2 regions of the Bradyrhizobium sp. LTSPM299 genome follow, and region 2 is predicted to be linked to the other one. Evidence: riboswitches for the same ligand, from Rfam matches in the RefSeq annotation. Region 2 holds a riboswitch; the other holds the start of a gene.
The links. A riboswitch is a leader RNA that binds a small molecule or an ion and turns the genes downstream of it on or off. The one in region 2 is predicted to bind glycine.
Positions count from the first base shown of each region.

Region 1: it holds a riboswitch for glycine, as region 2 does, so the genes downstream of both, gcvT (glycine cleavage system aminomethyltransferase GcvT) here and UP10_RS03225 (D-amino acid dehydrogenase) in region 2, are expected to answer to the same signal.

Region 1 is NZ_JYMU01000006.1:577,372-587,302, reverse strand. Features, by position in the region: gene UP10_RS03950 (hypothetical protein) at 1-854, shown strand, start outside; gene UP10_RS03945 (acyl-CoA thioesterase) at 879-1,310, opposite strand; gene gcvP (aminomethyl-transferring glycine dehydrogenase) at 1,453-4,326, opposite strand; gene gcvH (glycine cleavage system protein GcvH) at 4,337-4,702, opposite strand; gene gcvT (glycine cleavage system aminomethyltransferase GcvT) at 4,712-5,857, opposite strand; glycine riboswitch at 6,000-6,089, opposite strand; gene alaS (alanine--tRNA ligase) at 6,297-8,984, shown strand; gene UP10_RS03920 (cyclic nucleotide-gated ion channel) at 9,000-9,931, shown strand, end outside.
Region 2 is NZ_JYMU01000006.1:434,032-443,962, reverse strand. Features, by position in the region: gene UP10_RS03235 (ABC transporter permease) at 1-311, opposite strand, end outside; gene UP10_RS03230 (ArgE/DapE family deacylase) at 649-1,947, opposite strand; gene UP10_RS03225 (D-amino acid dehydrogenase) at 2,162-3,469, opposite strand; glycine riboswitch at 3,536-3,650, opposite strand; glycine riboswitch at 3,654-3,760, opposite strand; gene UP10_RS03220 (M20/M25/M40 family metallo-hydrolase) at 3,852-4,982, opposite strand; gene UP10_RS03215 (ABC transporter substrate-binding protein) at 5,238-6,857, shown strand; gene UP10_RS03210 (hypothetical protein) at 6,976-7,236, opposite strand; gene UP10_RS43925 (hypothetical protein) at 7,272-7,445, opposite strand; gene UP10_RS03205 (PilZ domain-containing protein) at 7,647-8,048, shown strand; tRNA gene UP10_RS03200 (tRNA-Leu) at 8,173-8,259, opposite strand; gene UP10_RS03195 (hypothetical protein) at 8,485-8,919, shown strand; gene UP10_RS03190 (FAD-dependent monooxygenase) at 8,950-9,931, opposite strand, start outside.

The DNA.
Region 1 (9,931 bases), 140 kb from region 2:
ATCTAGCCGCGCGCTCGGAGAGGCACGGATCGGGTGAACACTGGTCGGACTATGTTGACAGGAGGTCTCATCGCAACAAAGCTCGCAGGAATCTTGGACTGGTTGAGTTCTGTGAGCCGTACGGCGTTATCGAGCTTTGGTTCGAGCGGGAGCCGAATGACCAGTTGCGCCTGATGTGGGTGCTCGATTGTTTTCGATCATGTCCCGAGATCGCCGCGAGGCTCGAACTGCGCCTTGTTGATTTCAATCTGATCACTATGCATCTCAACGGGCCTGAGGAGCCGGAGGACGTACCGATTGTTGACGTCACCGCGGCGGAGCTTCAGATCGCGAGTCTGTGTTGGCAGGCCTATCGGTCGACAACGCCCGAAGCCTGCTTCGACCTGCTGCACCGGGATTTGAGCGCGTTTCCGCTTTTGCGGCCGGCGTTGCTCGACCTGCTCCAGGAGCTTCCCTGGAGCAAAACGGGACTTGCCGCGACGGAAATGCGGCTGCTCGAACTGATCGGAACGGGCTTCATGGGTACCAACATGCTGTTCTATCTTCGCGGCTTCCGTCAGCGCGGCGTATTCGGCGATATGGACATCGGCACGTTGCTGGAGGGACTTGCCCACGGACCGCAGCCGGCAATAACGGGGCTCGATGACGAGCTGCGCGTCATCGATCGCACAAACCAGCGAGACCGGCTCAAGGCCTATCAGCGCAGCCGGCTTTCACTCACCGATTTCGGCAAGACGGTTCTCGCACACGAGACGGATTTTAGCCGCCACAACCCGATCGATCGCTGGTGGGGCGGCACGCACCTCACCAACGACAATCTATGGCGCTGGAATCCGGCGCTGATGAAGCCTTAGCGTTCGGCTCGCAGCCGCTCACCGCTACGCCAGCGCCTTTTCCCGGCTGGCAATCATCTCCCGCAAGGACTCCGTCACGGCGACCGACTGATGCGTCTGCTGGTCAGTCGCGACCCAGACGATCTCGCCTGTCGCGCGAAGATCGTCGGAGCCTCTGGCGAAAATCGCGAGCGCAAGCGTGATCGAGGATCGGCCGATCCGCGCGACCCGCACGCAGACGTCGATCTCCTCGTCGAACCGGATCGGCGCCTTGTATTCAACAACCGACCGCACAGTGTGAAAGTCGATGCCGGTTCTTGCGACCTCACCGAGATAATCGTAGCCGAGCGCGCGGAAATACTCTGTGATCGCCGTGTCGAAATAGGTGAGGTAGTGGGCGTTGAACACCACGGCCTGCGCGTCGACCTCGGAATAGCGGACGCGAAACGGGAAATGAAACCAGAAATCCTGGCGCATGATTGCTCCTGCCACCGGCTTCGTTCGCCCCGTGGTCAACCCGTAGACCGTAGGATGGGTAGAGCGAGGCGAAACCCATCATCTCGCCGCGGGGTCGAAGTTATGGGTTTCGCTGCGCTCTACCCATCCTACGACAGCGGCTTTACTCCGCCGCTTGCGCGTAATCCTCGATCGGAGGGCACGAGCACACCAGATTGCGATCGCCATAGACATTGTCGACGCGGCCGACCGGGCTCCAGTATTTGTCGGATCGTGACACGCCGGCCGGGAAACAGCCCTCGGCGCGTGTGTAGGCGCGATTCCAGGCATCGTCGGCGATGTCATGCACCGTATGGGGCGCGTGGCGCAGCGGTGAGGCCTCGATTTTCCAGCGGCCTTTCTCGACTTCGGCAATCTCGTTGCGGATCGCGATCATGGCGTCGCAGAAGCGATCGATCTCGGCCTTCGACTCCGATTCGGTAGGCTCGATCATCAGCGTGCCCGCGACCGGAAAGCTCATGGTGGGCGCATGGAAGCCGTAATCGATCAGCCGCTTGGCGATGTCGTCGACGGTGACGCCGCTGGTGGTCTTCAGTGCCCGCGGGTCGACGATACATTCATGCGCGACGCGGCCCTTTGCGTTGCGGTACAGCACCGGGAAGTGCGGCTGCAGCCGCACCGCAATGTAGTTCGCGTTCAGGATCGCGATCTCGGTCGCCCGCGTCAGGCCTTCGCCCCCCATCATCAGGATGTAGATGTAGGAGATCGTCAGGATCGACGCCGAGCCGAACGGCGCGGCTGACACCGGCCCGACCGAATGCGGAATTGCGCCGTCGGTGACGGGATGACCAGGCAGATAGGGTGCTAGATGCGCCTTGACGCCGATCGGGCCCATGCCGGGGCCGCCGCCGCCATGCGGGATGCAGAAGGTCTTGTGCAGATTGAGATGGCTGACATCGGCGCCGTAATCGCCGGGCCGGGACAGACCGACCTGCGCATTCATGTTGGCGCCGTCGAGATAGACCTGTCCGCTGTGGGCATGCACGATATCGCAGATCTCGCGGATGTGTTCCTCGAACACGCCATGCGTTGAGGGATAGGTGATCATCACGGCAGCGAGATTGGCCGAATGCTTCTCGGCCTTGGCGCGGAGATCGCCGACATCGACGTCGCCACGCGCGTCGCACGCGACCACCACGACGTCCATGCCGACCATCGCCGCGGAGGCCGGATTGGTGCCGTGCGCGGAGGAGGGGATCAGGCAGACCTTGCGGTGTGGCTCGCCGCGCGCAACATGATAACCACGGATCGCAAGAAGTCCGGCATACTCGCCCTGCGCGCCGGAGTTAGGCTGCAGCGAGATCGCGTCATAGCCGGTGATGTCGCACAGCCACTGCTCCAGCCGCTTGAATAGCGCGTGGTAGCCCTTGGCCTGATCCGCCGGTGCGAACGGATGCAGATTGCCGAATGCCGGCCAGGTCAACGGGATCATTTCCGTGGTCGCGTTGAGTTTCATGGTGCAGGAGCCGAGCGGGATCATCGCGCGGTCGAGCGCCAGGTCGCGATCACTGAGCTTGCGCATGTAGCGCAGCAGCTCGGTCTCGGACCGGTGCGTGTTGAACACGGGATGGGTGAGGAAGGCGCTCGTGCGCTTCAAATTCTTCGGAAGCGCCTCGTGCGCATCGGCCTCGATCTCGGCATAGGCGAGCTTGCCGCCGAACACGCGCCACACGGCCTCGACGGTCTCTGATGTCGCGGTCTCGTCGAGGGCGATGCCGAGCGTGGTCTCGCCGATGCGCAGGTTGATCCGCTCCGCGAGCGCACGGGCGACCAGCTCGTTCTGTCGAGTGCCGGCGTCGACGGTCACGGTGTCGAAGAACGCCTCGCTCGTGGGCGTAAAGCCGAGCTTGCGCAGGCCGGCGGCCAGCACCGTGGCGCGGCGATGCACGCTGCGCGCAATGTGGGTCAGGCCCTCCGGGCCATGATAGACCGCATACATCGAGGCGATCACGGCGAGCAGCACCTGTGCGGTACAGATGTTGGAAGTCGCCTTTTCGCGGCGGATGTGCTGCTCGCGGGTTTGCAGCGCGAGGCGATAGGCAGGTGCGCCCCGTGAATCCACCGACAGGCCGACGATGCGGCCGGGCAGCGAGCGCTTCAGCGTGTCACGCACCGCCATGTAGGCGGCATGCGGACCGCCATAGCCCATCGGCACGCCAAAACGCTGTGCCGAGCCGACCGCGATGTCGGCGCCGAGTTCGCCGGGCGAGGTGATCAGGGTCAGCGCCAGCAGGTCGGCTGCGACGATCGCAAGCGCACCCTTGGCACGCAGCGATGCGATGGCGGGCCGGAGGTCGCGCACCGCACCCGAGGTAGCAGGATATTGCAGCAGGGCACCGAGCACATCGGTGTTGTCGAGATCGGTCAGGGGATCGCCGACGACCAGCGTCCAGCCCAGCGGCTCGGCGCGGGTGCGCATTACCGCAAGCGTCTGGGGATGAACCTCCTTGTCGACGAAGAAGGCGTTCGCCTTCACCTGCGAATGACGCTCGGCAAGCGCCATCGCTTCGGCCGCCGCGGTCGCTTCATCGAGCAGCGAGGCGTTGGCGACGTCGAGCCCGGTGAGATCGCAGATCATGGTCTGGAAGTTGAACAGCGCCTCCAGCCGGCCCTGGCTGATCTCCGGCTGATATGGCGTGTAGGCGGTGTACCACGCCGGATTCTCCAGGATGTTGCGCTGGATCACCGCGGGCAGGATGGTGCCGGAATAACCCTGGCCGATCAGCGAGGTGAACACCTGGTTCTGCGCGGCGAGCGCATCCATATGTGCGAGCGCCTCGGTTTCGCTCAGCGCACGCCCGAGATCGAGCGGGGCCTGCTGCCGGATCGAGGACGGCAGCGTCTCGCTCATCAGCACTTGCAGGCTCGCGGCGCCGACCGTTTCCAGCATCGCGGTGATGTCGCGCGGCGAGGGACCGATGTGGCGGCGGACGAAATCGGTGGCGGCGTCGTTGGTCGGCTTGAAGGGCGCGTTCATGGGATAATCCTTACGCAATGTGCGCGGCGTAGGCGGCCTCGTCCATCAGGCCGCCGAGCTCGCCCTTGTCAGCGATCTTCAGCTTGAAGAACCACGCCTTGCCGCCGGCGTCCGAATTGACCAGCGCAGGCTCGGCCGCGAGCGCCTCGTTGACCTCGAGCACGTCGCCGGTGATCGGCGCGTAGACGTCGGAAGCCGCCTTGACGGATTCGACGACGGCTGCGGCCTCGGCCTTCTTTAGGCTTCGGCCGACCTTGGGCAGTTCGACGAACACGACGTCGCCGAGCTGCGATTGCGCGTAGTCGGTGATGCCGATGGTGGCGACATCGCCCTCGATGTGGAGCCATTCGTGGTCGGACGTGTACAGCGTCGTCATTGTTGTCCTCTAGCGTTTGTAAGTGTTGGGGACGAAGGGCGTGGCGGCGACCTTGAGCGGCAGCCGCTGGCCGCGCACTTCGGCGAATACGGTGGTGCCGACGGCGGAAAGGGAGGTGGGCAGATAGCCCATCGCAACCGGTGCATTGAGGCTTGGGCCGAAGCCGCCTGAGGTCACCTTGCCGATTGGCTCGGCGGAGTCGGCATCGGCAAACAGTGCGGCGCCTTCGCGCACCGGTGCGCGGCCGTCCGGCCTCAAGCCGACGCGGCGGCGGGATGCACCTTGTGCGAACTGCGTGAGGATCGCGTCCGCACCCGGGAAGCCGCCGGCGCGGGCGCCGCCGCTGCGGCGGATTTTTTGCACCGACCATTCCAACGCGCCTTCCACCGGCGTCGTCGTGGTGTCGATGTCGTGGCCATAGAGGCAGAGCCCGGCTTCCAGCCGCAGGCTGTCGCGCGCACCGAGCCCGATCGGCAGCACGTCGGGATTGTCGAGCAGCGCGGTGGCCAGCGCTTCGGCCCTGTCTGATGGAACGGAGATCTCAAAGCCGTCCTCGCCGGTGTAGCCTGAGCGCGAGACGAAGCAGTCGATCTCGCCAACGCGTCGCAGACCGGCGTCCATGAATTTCATCGCACGGACATCTGCACAAAGTTTCGCCAGCGCCGATTCGGCCTTTGGTCCCTGCAGCGCGATCAGCGCGCGGTCGGGCAGCGAAACGATCTCGCAGCTGTCTGAGAGATGCGCGCGGAGGTGCGCTTCGTCCTCTTCCTTGCAGGCGGCATTGACCACCAGGAACAGGTGATCGCCGAAATTCGCCACCATGAGGTCGTCGAGCAGGCCGCCGTCATCGTTGGTGAATTGCGCGTAGCGCTGCCGTCCCGGCGCGATGCCGAGAATGTCCTGCGGCACCAGTCTTTCCAGCGCCAGCGCCGCGTCGGCCACCTTGCCGGATTTCGGTCGCAGCGCGAGCTGGCCCATATGGGAGACGTCGAACAGGCCGGCATGGGAGCGGGTGTACAGATGCTCCTTGAGGACACCCGCCGGATATTGCACGGGCATGTCGTAGCCGGCGAACGGCACCATCCTGGCACCGCGCGCCACATGCAGCGCGTGCAAAGGGGTCTGTTTCAGCGGGGAATTGTCGCTCGCAAGCATCAAAGGGCCCTCGCGGTTCCACCGGGGACCTATTTCCCCTTGAGAAACCTGCAGAAAGCCCCATCTGTCGCTGTGCCTGAGAGTATTATCCCGTCGGCGGACGCATCAAGGTCAAACCCTTACGCGCCTCTTTCCAGATGTCAGACGTCACGCGGTCCGTTTGCCTGAGAGTTTCCGGGGCGGTTGCTCCTTCGGCGCCGGCACAAGGCCAGTCTCTCCCGACGTGACTTAACAACACAACAGTTAGGACAGAAACACGGCCGCGCCAAGGCTGTCAACGAGGCTCTGGCTGCTATCAACGGGCTTTGTGCTGCTGCGGCAAGTCCATGATCCGCCTGCACAGTTTCTGGACACCGTCGTCCACCTTGTCTAAAAGCGTTCGGCCGGAAACTGGCGTTATTTTGCGCCTGATCCGGTCCATTTTCCCGATTGGATGAACATGAGCAGCGTCAGCGACATCAGGTCGACTTTTCTGAACTACTTCGCGGCCAATGGCCACGAGATCGTGGCGTCGTCGCCGCTGGTGCCGCGCAACGACCCGACCTTGATGTTCACGGCGGCCGGCATGGTGCAGTTCAAGAACGTCTTCACCGGCATCGAGAAGCGCCCCTATCAGCGCGCCACGACGTCGCAGAAATGCGTCCGCGCCGGCGGCAAGCACAACGACCTCGACAATGTCGGCTACACCGCGCGCCATCTCACTTTCTTCGAGATGCTCGGCAATTTTTCGTTCGGCGACTACTTCAAGGAGCGGGCGATCGAGCTCGCCTGGAATCTGGTCACCAAGGATTTCGGGCTGAACAAGGACAAGCTGCTCGTCACGATCTACCACGACGACGACGAGGCGGCGCTCTACTGGAAGAAGATCGCCGGCTTCTCCGACGACCGCATCGTCCGCATCGCGACCTCGGACAATTTCTGGGCCGCGGGCGATACCGGTCCCTGCGGTCCGTGCTCGGAGATCTTCATCGACCGCGGCGAGCACATTTGGGGCGGGCCTCCGGGCAGCCCGGAAGAAGACGGCGATCGCTTCCTGGAATTCTGGAATCTCGTCTTCATGCAGTTCGATCAGGTGACGAAGGAAGAGCGCGTGCCGCTGCCGCGCCCCTCGATCGACACCGGCATGGGGCTGGAGCGCATGGCGTGCATCCTGCAGGGCGTCGACAGCGTGTTCGAGACCGATCTGTTCCGCCATTTGATCGATGCCGCTTCATCCGCTCTCGGGCACGGGCCGAACGCGCAGAACGTTGCGTCGTACAGGGTCATTGCGGACCATCTGCGCTCGTCGGCCTTCCTGATCGCCGACGGCGTGCTGCCGTCGAACGAAGGCCGCGGCTATGTGCTGCGCCGGATCATGCGCCGCGCGATGCGCCACGCGCAGCTGCTTGGCGCGCAGGAGCCGCTGATGCACCGCCTCGTCTGGGCGCTGGTCCGCGAGATGGGCCAGGCCTATCCGGATCTGGTGCGTGCGGAGAAGATGATCGAGGAGACGCTGCGGCTGGAAGAGACCCGCTTCCGCAAGACGCTGGTGCGTGGCCTGTCGATCCTCGACGAGAAGAGCGCGACCCTGAAAAAGGGCGACATGTTCGACGGCGATACCGCATTCACGCTGTACGACACCTACGGTTTCCCGCTGGATCTGACGCAGGACGCGCTGAAGTCGCGCGGCATCAGCGTCGACCAGGCGTCGTTCACCGACGCAATGGAGCGGCAGCGTGTGAAGGCGCGCGCTTCCTGGGCAGGCTCTGGAGACGCTGCGACCGAAGCAATCTGGTTTCCGCTGCGCGAGAAGCTCGGCGCGACCGAATTCCTGGGCTACGAGACCGAGACCGCGGAAGGCGCGGTGACCGCGCTGCTCAAAGACGGTGCCGAGGTCGAGGGCCTCGAGGCCGGCGAGACCGGCACGATCGTGCTGAACCAGACGCCGTTCTACGCAGAGTCCGGCGGCCAGGTCGGCGACACCGGTGTGCTGACCGGCGAGGGCGTCAGGTTCCGCGTCACCGAAACGCAGAAGAAGGTCGGCGATCTCTTCGTGCATCTCGGCACCGTGGAGCAGGGGACGGTGAAGGTCGGTACCGCGCTGCAGCTCGTGGTCGATCACGACAGGCGGTCGTCGATCCGGGCGCACCACTCGGCGACTCATCTGTTGCATGAGGCGCTGCGCCAGGTGCTCGGCGATCATATCGCGCAGCGCGGCTCGCTGGTCGCACCCGATCGGCTGCGCTTCGACTTCGTGCATCCGAAGCCGATCACGCCGGAAGAGCTCGCCCGCGTCGAGGATATCGCCAACGACGTCGTGCTTGAGAATGACGAGGTCACCACCCGCATCATGGGCGTCGATGACGCCCGCGAGGCCGGCGCCCGTGCGCTGTTCGGCGAGAAATATGGCGACGAGGTTCGCGTCGTTTCGATGGGCAAGGCTGCCCGCGAGCACGGCCAGAACGCGCTCGGCTGGTCGGTCGAGCTGTGCGGGGGCACCCATGTGCGTCGTACCGGCGACATCGGCCTGATCTCGGTCACCGGTGAGAGCGCGGTGGCCTCGGGCGTACGCCGCATCGAGGCGCTGACCGGCCGCCACGCGCGCAAGCACGCCAACGACATCATTGCATTGGCGAAGACCGCGGCGCAGGAGCTGCGCACCTCGGTCGAGGATGTGCCGGCGCGCATCGCCGCGCTGATGGACGAGCGCAAAAAGCTCGAGCGCGACCTGTCGGATGCGCGCAAGAAGCTCGCGATGGGCGGCGGCAGTGCGTCTGATGGCGCGGCGTCTGATATCCGCGAGGTCGGCAATGTCAAGCTGCTGGCGCGTGCGGTCGAGGGCGTCGAGACCAAGGACCTGAAGAGTCTTGTCGACGACGGCAAGAAGCAGATCGGTTCCGGCGTGGTCGCGATCGTCGGCGTCACCGAGGACGGCAAGGCCGGCATTGTGGTCGGTGTCACCGCCGATCTCACCTCGCGCTTCAACGCGGTCGAGCTGGTGCGCAAGGGCTCCGAAGCGCTCGGCGGCAAGGGTGGCGGCGGCCGTCCCGACATGGCGCAGGCCGGAGGGCCCGATGGGGCCAAGGCCAACGCGGCGCTGTCGGCGATCGAGCAGGCGATGGCTCAGCAAGCATCGGCGGGCGCCTGACGGAGCAATCACAGCGTGGCGACGGTTCCGGGCAAGCCAGCGATCAGCGACCCGGATTTGCGGGACCGTCTCTACGAACTGCTCGAGCACGATCATCTGCCATATTCGGTCGGCTCGCGGTTCGTCCGGCTGATCATTGCCATCATCGTCGTCGACGTGCTGACGGCGATCCTGGCCTCGGTGCCTGACATCGACGCGCAGCTTGGCTCGCTGTTCATCACGATAGAAGTCGCGGCGGTCCTGGCCTTCGCGCTGGAATATGCCGCGCGGATCTGGAGCGTCGTCGGCCACTCGCTGCGCGACGTGACGCCGCTGCGGGCGCGGCTCGAATATACCTTCTCGACCCTCGGCTTGATTGATCTGCTGGCCTTCCTGCCGTCGGCGATTGCGTTGATCGTGGGCGACAAGACTGCGCTCGTGCTGTTCGGCATGCTGCCGTTCCTGAAGCTGGTGCGCTATTCGCCGGCGATGCGTTCGCTGCTGGCGGCGCTGCATGCCGAGCGGCGCACGCTGGTCGGCTGCCTCGTGATCCTGACCGGCGCGGTGCTGCTGTTCGCGTCGTTGCTTTATGCGATCGAGCACAAGGTGCAGCCGGACAAGTTCGGCACCATCCCGCAGGCGATGTGGTGGGCGATCGTGACGCTGGGCACGGTCGGCTATGGCGACGTGGTGCCGGTGACGCTGCTCGGCAAGATGGTCTCGGCGGTCGCGATCGTCGTCGGCTTTGCCATGATCGCGCTTCCGGTTGCGATCATCTCGACGGCATTCGCGGACGAGGTTCGGCGCCGCGATTTCGTCGTGACCTGGGGGATGCTGGCACGGGTGCCGTTGTTTTCCCATCTCGGGGCCGCCGAGATCGCCGACATCATGCGCCTGCTGCGGGCGCAGACCATCGAGTCCGGCGAGGTGCTGGTGCGGCGGGGCGACGCAGCGGCGTCGATGTATTT
Region 2 (9,931 bases):
GTCAGCGCGACCGAGATCGACGGCTCGACGCGCTGGCTGATCATCTTCAGCACTGGCACGTTTGATATCAGCGAGACGCCGAGATCGCCGTGCAGCAGTTTGGCGACCCAGGTGTAGAACTGGATGTAGATCGGCTCGTTCAGCCCGAGCGAGGTCCTGATACGCTCGAGTTGCTCGGGCGTTGCATTGTCACCGGCGAGGATCGCGGCGGGATCGCCTGGCGTCAGCCGCAACAGGAGGAATACGAACAGCGCCACCACGCCCATCACGGGAATGGCAGCGAGAATACGGCGAATGAGATAGCCGAGCATCGAGCTATCTCCTGTCGACAGACGCTGCGAAGCGAAGGCTGGGCCGCATCATACTCATGGTGTCCCCGTGATGTGTGTCATGCGCTTCTGCGTCGTTGCGCTGGAGCCGAGCGCGGAAGTGATGAATTTGCAGGCAAATACTGTGCCAATGGCGGCGTTATATCAAGGTGCGGTTCAGGCCGCTTGAAGCCCGGCGAGGGCGAGGTGGCGCCCGTACCCAGGCCGTCTCGACGGGTGCTAATCGTGTTCTCCCTCCGATCTGAAGCTGCGCTCTCGCATTGCACATCCTGTATTGGACCATCTGTATTGGACCATCGACCTGAAACGATAGGCCCGTTCACATTCTCATCACGCCGCACCAGTTGGCGATGAATAGCGCGATGCTCTGCGTTGTCTTGCGAAGGCTATCGAGCTCGACACGTTCGTTGAACGCATGTGGGCCGATCCCGTAAGGACCATAGCAAAGTGCAGGGATGCCGTAGTCGACGCAATAGTAGCGCGTGTCGTTGACGGCTGTGGACAGGCGCTCCTGCATCGGAACCCGGAAGACGGACTGATGGGCGGCGGACAGAGCCGCTTCCGCCTCGCTGCCGGGTTCGCACACGGCTGGGTCTGCCTGAAAACCACTCCACACGAGTTCGGCCGGATTGTCGGACAGGAAGTCGTCGGCCTTGTGCGCCTCGACCAGGCATTCCTCGATGCCATGCATCGCCTCTCGCGGCGTCTCGCCCGGCAGGAGACCGAGCCGGCAATCCAGCTCGCACCAGGCCGCGGTCGAGCTTGCCCAGTCGCCGCCCTTGATGATGCCGACGTTGAACTTGATCGGATTTTTGACGCCGCGGAACCAGCTGTTGTCGAGCGCCCGCGCGTTGAGGGTTTTGGTGTAATCCTGGAACGCGCGCACCAGATGCATCGCCGACAGGATGGCGCTGGTGCCGTTCTCGGAATAGGCGACATGCACCGGCGTGCCGCGCACGCGCAGGCGAAACCAGATGGCGCCGACCTGGGCGCGTGTGATCGTGTGTCCGGTAGGTTCGGGAATCAGGCAGGCGTCGGCACGATAGCCGCGCATCAGGGTCGACAGTGCGCCGTTGCCGGTGCTCTCTTCCTCGGTCACGGTCTGCAGATGGACGCGCCCGTTTGGCGCATATCCGGCGCCTCTGATAGCATCGAGCGCGAAGATCATGGCCGAGACACCGGCCTTCATGTCCTGCGCGCCGCGCCCGAACATCCAGCCGTCGCGCACGGCGGCCGCGAACGGCGGCTGGTCCCAAAGGTCGGCGGGGCCTTCCGGCACCACGTCGATATGACCTTGCAGGATCAGGCTGCGCCCGCTGCCTTTACTGTTGATCGTAGCGACAACCTGCTGCGATCCGGTAAGATCGATGCCGTCCATCGGTGCAGCCTTCGGATGGCTCATCAGGTTGACGTCCGCGAGGCTGAACGTATCGACGTCGTAGCCGCGTTTTGCGAATTGCTCGGCCAGCCATCGCTGTTGCGGCGCTTCCTGTCCGCGCAAGCTGCGGAACTGCACCATGCGTGACAGGAACGCGATCTGATCGTCGAAGTTTTGGTCGACGGCTGCACTCAGTTCTCTGGCAATCTGATCCGACTTGGTCAACGTCTCAGTTGTCATGTCTTGCCTTTTCTGGAGCCCTGTACGGAAGCTTGGCGATCTCTGTATGGACGGCCATGTCATGCGCGTGCGCCAGCGCAATGCGCATTGTCCGCTCCTGAGATGGCTCGCTTCTCCCCAGCATAAAGCTAATCCTTGTCACGCGGTGGTTCTCGGCGAATCCTGACTTGGCCACATGCAACTACGCTCATATTCTTCCCCTTCGGCCGGATAATTAGAGGAAAGCAGCGTGGGTGGTCTCAGTCGTACCGACCTGCGACGGCACCATTGAGGGCGCGCTGAGGTCGCGCCAGCCATCAATGGCCTCGGCGATTATCTGCGCTGTTGCGGCCGACAGGGTCCAGCCGAGATGGCCGTGACCGGTGTTGTAGAACACGCCCGGAATCCGTCCGGCGCGCGCCACCGGCATCATGTTCGGCATCATCGGGCGCAGTCCCGCCCATGGCGTGACCTTCGACGTGTCGACCGCTGGGAAATGATGTCGCACCCAGTCCACCAACGGCTGGATACGGTCGGCGCGAATATCGCGGTTGAAGCCGTTGAACTCGGCCGTACCGGCGACGCGGAAGCGGTCGGCGCCGAGCCGGCTGGTGACGATCTTGGCGGCTTCATCGAGCAGGCTGACGGTCGGCGCAGCCTCCCGGCTTTGCGGCGCATCGAGCTGCACGGTGATCGAATAGCCCTTCACCGGATAGACGTTCACGCGCTCATTGAGCATCGCGGCGAGGTGGCGGCTCGCGACGCCGGCGCAGATGACGATGCCGTCCACCTGCAGGTCGTGTCGTGTCGGTGCCGCGGCATCCTGCGATGCGGTGTCGTTCCAGCCGATGCGGAAGCCCTCGCCGGTGCGGGAGATCGCATCGACATCGGCTTCGTGGATGAAGGTTGCGCCGCGGCGGATACAGGCGTCAGCCAGCCCGCGCGTGAACTTGTGGATATCGCCGGTCGCGTCCGACGGCGTGAAGAAACCGCCATAGCTGGCCGATTGCAGCGCAGGTTCGATGGCGCGGATTTCGTCTGATGTCACCGGCCGGCGGTCGAGGCCGCCTTGCTGGAGCAGCGTGTTGACACGCAGGCCCGCGTCGAAGCCGGCCTTGTCGTGATAGATGTGGAGAATACCGCGGCGCTCGAGATCGAAAGCGATGTTCTCGCGCTCGGCAATGGAAAACAGATGCTGCCGCGCTTCGATGGCGAGCCGCGTGGTCTCGATGGTGTTGGCGCGATAGCGGCCGATATTGCCGACGAACTCGCCGATCCAGGAATACTTGTGCCAGCTCGGCTTCGGATTCATCAACAGCGGCGCGTCGCTCCTGAGCATCCAGCGCAACCCCTTGAGGATGGTTGCGGCGCTGTTCCAGACTTCGGCGTTGCTGGCGGAGAGTTGTCCGCCATTGGCGAACGAGGTCTCCATCCCGGCGTAGCGATGCCTGTCGAGGACAGTCACCTGATAGCCGCGTTCGAGCAGGGCATAGGCCGTCGTCGCGCCGGTGATACCGGCGCCGATAATGGCAATGTGAGGCATGATGGTCTCTTGGCTCCCGTGCGTTAGAGTCGCCGATCCGCCGGTGAAAACCGGTGGCGGCGCCCCATCTGTCACGGTACCTGAGAGCTTGATCCGCATCGGGCCGAGACCCTACAACGGATTATCCCCTTCGGTGGACGTCACGGCCCACGATGTGCGGCCATGTCGCCTCTCTCCAGATCGTCCTGACGACACGGTTCTTTTGCCTGAGAGTTTCCGGGGCGGTTGCTCCGTCGGCGCCGAACACAAAAGCACGAATGCTCTTGCTTCAGTCTCTCCCGCATCATCGCGTTGGACGGCCGGACCCTAGGGTAAGCCTCAAAATTGGACAAGGCTAAATTTCGACCGGCTGTGCCAACGCGTTGTGCAGTGCAAATCAATGTCAGTTCAAGGTCGCCAGCAGTCCCGCCATCAGGCGGCCGCGCTCGGCGAGGCTGTCGACCTCGATATGTTCATTGAGCGTGTGCGCGTCAGCGCCGCGGACCCCGAGCCCATCGAGGGTGGGGATACCCATCGCGCCGGTGAAATTGCCGTCGGAGCCGCCGCCGGCGCTGCCATGCGGCAGATCGAGGCCCATCTCGCTCGCGATGCCCTTGGCCTTTTCATACAGCGCCATGGTGCCGGCATCCGGCTCCCAGACCGGGCGGGTGACGCCGCGCGTCACCTTGAACGTCACGTCGTTGGCCGTGCCCGACAGCGCCAGCATCCGCTCGACGCCACGGTCGAGATCGGCCTGGCGCTTGGCCATGCTGAGCGCTTCGCCGGTGCAGGTTGTGGCAACGCAATTGACCCATTGGCCGCCGTGGACGATGCCGACCGAGAACGTGCAATCCTCCGTGGTCATGCCGTCGATCGCGACGATTTGCCGTGCCATCTCGCGAATCGCGGAGCGTCCGGAGGACAGAGTCGCGCCAGCATGGCTCGGCTTGCCGGTTGCTTCAAGATTGAAGCGCGCGATCGCGTAGCGTCCGGTGACGACGCCGTTGTTCAGCCGGCCCGGCTCCGGCACCAGGACGTATTTGTTGCGCGCGGCTTCCGCTTCGATGATGTCGCGGGTCGACGGCGTGCCGACTTCCTCGTCGGGCGTGAACAGGACGGTGATCGGCAGCGGGGTCGTGAAGGAGGCGCGCGCCAGTTGCCGGATCGCCTCGATCGACAGATAGTTGCCGCCCTTCATGTCGAAGATGCCGGGGCCGAAGCATTTGTTGCCCTCGCGCCGCCATGTGAGCTTCTCGATGGTGCCGACCGGATGCACGGTGTCCAGATGTCCGGCGATCAGGATGCCGGGCTGGCCTTGCTTCGGGTGGGGAAAGCGGGCGCGGACGCAGCCGGCGAAACCTTGGCGCCCAGCGATGCGCTCAATCGTCGCGCCCATGATCGCCATCTCGCGCGCGGCGAGACCGAGCATCCGCTCGACGGCGACCGCATCCCAGGTCGGGCTTTCGCATTCCACCCAGCCGCGCAGGCCCTGGAGCATCGCTTCGGAGTCAAAGGGAAGATCGACTGGGTTCATGGCTTTCTCTCTTTGTTGTTTGTCCGCGCCGCGGGCCTACGAAAGTCGGTGGCGGCGATCTTGTAAGGTCAAACGCGCCGAGCCGCATCATTCATTTGCATACACTTGGTCTCGACCAAAACCGGATTGACGCGCATCGTGCTTGATGCAAGTCTCGATTTCGCACGCCGCACACCATGTTCGGTCGCCTAAATAACGAACCGCATGCATAACGAATAAGCCGGCTGTGATCAGTTACACGTCAGGAGAGATTGAATGTTCCACAAGTCGCGTTGGAAGCAACACACGATAGCGGCCGCGTTGTCGGCGCTCGCGCTGTCGTTTGCGCCGCAGGAATTATCCTTTGTGCCGCAGGCGCTGGCCGCGGGCAAGACCATCACCGCGGTGATGCATTCGGATCTGCGCATCATCGATCCGATCCTGACCACCGCCTACATCACGCGTGATCACGGCTACATGATCTACGACACGCTGATCGCGACGGATGCCAATTTCAAGATCCAGCCGCAGATGGCGGACTGGAAAGTCTCCGACGACAAGCTCACCTACACCTTCACGCTGCGCGACGGCCTGAAGTGGCATGACGGCACGCCGGTCACGGCGGAGGATTGCGTGGCCTCGCTCAAGCGCTGGGCCAAGGTCGACGGCATGGGCCAGAAGCTGATGGATTTCACCGCCAGCATCGAGGCCACCGACGCCAAGACCATCACGCTGAAGCTGAAGGAGCCCTACGGCCTCGTGCTCGATTCGATCGGCAAGCCGTCGTCGCGTGTGGCCTTCATGATGCCGAAGCGTCTTGCCGAGACGCCGCCGGACAAGCCGATTCCGGAGCAGATCGGATCCGGCCCCTTCAAGTTCGTCCAGGCCGAATTCCAGCCCGGCGTGAAGGCGGTATACGAGAAGAACAAGGACTACGTGCCGCGCAAGGAGCCGGCGAGCTGGACCGCGGGCGGCAAGGTCGTGAAGGTCGATCGCGTCGAGTGGGTCACGATGGCCGACGCGCAGACTGCGCTGAATGCGTTGCAGTCCGGCGATATCGATTTCCTGGAGAATCCGTCGTTCGACATGTTGCCGACCCTCGAAGGCGACAAGGACCTGAAGGTCGAGACGCTGAACAAGTTCGGCTTCCAGACGCTCGGCCGCATGAACTTCCTCTATCCGCCGTTCGACAACATCAAGGTTCGCCGCGCGGCGCTGCTGGCGATCAACCAGAAGGACGTGCTCGACGCGCTGGTCGGCAATCCCAAATATTACAAGGTCTGCGTCGCCTTCTTCATCTGCGACACGCCGTTCGCGACAGATGCCGGCGGAGAGACCTTGTTGAAGGGCGGCGACATGGCCGCGGCCAAGAAGGCGCTCGCTGAGTCCGGCTACGATGGCACGCCCGTCGTCATCATGGCGCCCGGCGACGTTACCACGCTGAAGGCGCAGCCGGTCGTCGTCGCCCAGCAGCTGCGCGATGCCGGCTTCAAGGTCGACCTGCAGGCGACCGACTGGCAGACCGTCGTGAGCCGGCGCGCCAGCCAGAAGCCACCGAAGGACGGCGGCTGGAACATGTTCTTCACCAACTGGGTGAGCGCCGACGTCTCCAACCCGATCACCAACCTCTCGATCGGCGGCCAGGGCAAGAACGGCGGCTGGTTCGGCTGGGCGGAAGACCCCAAGATCGAAGAGCTGAAGAATACCTTCGTTCATGCGACCTCGCTCGACGAGCAAAAGAAGATCGCGACCGAAATCCAGAAGGAAGCCTACGATCAGGTGATCTATGTCCCGCTCGGCCAGTATCAGGGACCGAGCGTGTGGCGGAAGTCGCTGACCGGCGTGCTCGATGGTCCGGCCACGCCGATCTTCTGGAATATCGACAAGTCGGAGTAAGGCAGCGTAACGGCGAACCTCTGTTCTCAACGCGCAAATGGCCGGGCTCAGTCCCGGCCATTTTTATGCATGCGTGCGAGCATTCGGCAGGTCTACCTTGCCTACAGGTCTGCCTTGCCTAGAAATGTGACTTTGCCCAATTGTCATCCGTCGATCTGGCCGGGCCGTGGGTCGACAGGCTGCTGAGTTCGACGGGACCGACGCGCGCGGTGCTGATCAGGGCAAGCGTGCCGGCGGCCAGCACCAGGACAGCGTACACGACAACCGTTCCGCGGATCCATCTCCGATAGGTCGTGCGCTCTTCCGGCGTGGCATCGCGGAATTTCTGCGCGTTCAATCCGTTGCTGCAGTGGCCAGCGTCGTCGCCGTAATCGCTCATGACGATCTCCGTGCGTTGCTTGGATGAAATGAGGCTTATGGAAACACGATCATCGACGCGATATCGCCGGATGCGGTGCCTGGCGACGTCGCGGCCCAATACAGCGCAAGCATGAAGATCGTCGAGGCGATCAGGTAGCCAGCCACGATCAGTGCATCGTGATCACGCGCATCGCCGCGCACGATCTGGGTTCGGTCGGTCATTGCCATGGTCTCATCTCCAAGTGAAAACAGGGACTGGGATGTGGCAGCCGCGCAATGTGCGGCCGTAGCTTCCGGCGTGCTGATGTTAGGATGAGAGGCCGCCGCGGCTTGTGAACCACGCCACAACCGGAAAACACGAGTCGGTGATGAATTCGCGATTGGAGCGCGCGAGTGCCCGCGTCGCAGGCAGCAGCGCGAGCGACTGGCATGCAAGCTCAACTGGGGTCGTTTGCCGCATTTCGACGTCGCTTGTATATTGTAAGCTTGATGTCAGCTTCGCGCCGTAATTTAGCTGGCCGCTTCAATGCACACCGCGACGAGTCGATGGAAGAAGACGATTTCAAGCCCGCGCCGATCGGCGCACCTCAGCCGTCAACCGAGGAGCAGCGTGCCGCGCCGCGCCGCCGGGTCCTCAAGAAGGGGACAATCGAGTTCGGCAGTGAAGCGATCCCATGCACGGTCCGAAGCGTCTCGGCCTCGGGGGCGGCCATCGAGGTCAATTCGCCGCTGTGGTTTCCCGACCGCTTCGTCCTCGCTGTGGATGGCGAGCGGCGTCCGTGCCGGATCGTGTGGAAAAAGGAGAGGCGGCTCGGACTGACGTTCGAGTGAAGCGGGTCGCCATCGCAGAGAGCCCGTGTTCGCCCGACGGGCTTCGGCGCGGCAGCCTTCGCTCACTTCGCTACGATCAGGTTTCCAGGCTTACCCAGCCGTAGCTCGCGAAGCGAGCGAAGGCTGGTGCGGGCGGTGGGACTCGAACCCACACGACGTTGCCATCGAGGGATTTTAAGTCCCTTGCGTCTACCAGTTCCGCCACGTCCGCATCTCGCCAGGCGCGCCGATATCTAGCGCGTTTGGTCGTTAAGTGGAATCCTCAATATTTCGCTCGAATAATTGCGCTTTCAATGGTTTAGCGCACCGGCCCACAATACCGTTTGATTTGTCCGCGGGGCGCGGATAAGGGCAGCGCGCCGCCGCGATCAAGCCTCAATCCGGACACCGGCGGCTGCTTTAGGCAATCTCAACACTGTCCGATTAAGAAAGCCGCATGTCCGCTCGTTTTTTACGCCGCCGAAACCCGTTACGCGCGGCCCTCGGCGTTGCGCTGCTCGCATTGGCGGCGGGCGCATCAGGCTGCGCGCAGATCGGCGAGAGCGTGCCGTCGGCATTCTCCGATCCCGCCAAATACGAGCTCTACGATTGCAAGCAGATCGAGACCGAGCGCAAGAGCCTCACCAGCCGCGCCGCGGAACAGGAGGGCTTGATGGCAAAGGCCCAAACCGGCGTCGGCGGCGCCGTGGTCTCCGAACTGGCCTATCGCAACGAGCTGATTTCGATCCGTTCCCAGCAGAAGCTCGCGGACGAAGCCTGGCGCCGCAACAAGTGCCATGAAGCGCCGCCGGCCAGCGCCGCCCCGGTGCCGGCGGCCACGCCCACACCCAGCCCGAAGGATTCGCGGCAGCCGCGTTCCCTGATCCACTGAAGATCGGTTGCGCTATCAGGCGCAAAGCGCTCACATCCGCCAGTCGTAGATCCAGTCCTGTCGCGCCAGCATGCGCTGCGGTCCGATCGCGCGGATAGCAAGATCGCGCGCGATCGCGGCCGGTCCGGTCAGGTGGTAGATGCGGCCCTGCTGCCGCGCCATGCGCTGCACCTTCAGCACGCGCGCGCGACGCATCCGCGTGTAGCGCTTCAGCGCGGCGGGAATCCCGGCATTGTTCTCGCCGGTGCTATCACTCAGGGCCTTTGCGAGCACGGCCGCATCCTCGATCGCCATGCCGGCGCCCTGCGCGGCAAATGGCAGCATCGCATGCGCGGCATCGCCGAGCAGCGCGACTGAGCCTGCGTTCCAGTCGCCGATATCGGGCAGGGTGAACAGCGCCCATTTGCGCCAGCCGTCGACCGCGCCGATCAGCATCCGCGCCGTCGCGGGCCAACTCGGCGTCGCGAATGCGGCCTTGATCTCGTTGGCGTCGCCGGGCGCGCTCCAGCCCGGCCTGTTCCAGGTGCCGGGTACGATCGCGACCACGTTGATCTGGCGCCCGGCCGAGATCGGGTAGGCCACCAGATGCGCATTCGGGCCCATCCAAAGCTGCACCCGCGGCGCGGTGTATTCGCGCGGCAACGCGTTGGCCTCGAGCGTGCCGCGCCAGGCGATCAGGCCGGAGAATTGCGGCTGCACATCCGGGAACAAGTGCCCGCGCACCGACGACCAGATGCCGTCGGCGCCGATCAGCGCCACCGCCAGTTCCTGCTGCCGCGTGGTGCCGCGGCGCTGGACCACGGTGAGTCCCTTGGCGTGCTTGGCCACGTCCTCGAACTGGCAGCCGAGGCGCAGATCGATGTCGGGATGGTCGTTGACCTCGGCCTGCAGTGCGGCCTGCAGGTCGGCGCGGTGGATCACCCAATAGGGTGCACCGGCCCGAAACGCTGCGGCCTCGCCGAGCGGCATCCGCGCGATCTCGCCGCCGGCCCGCGCGCTGATGATATTGACG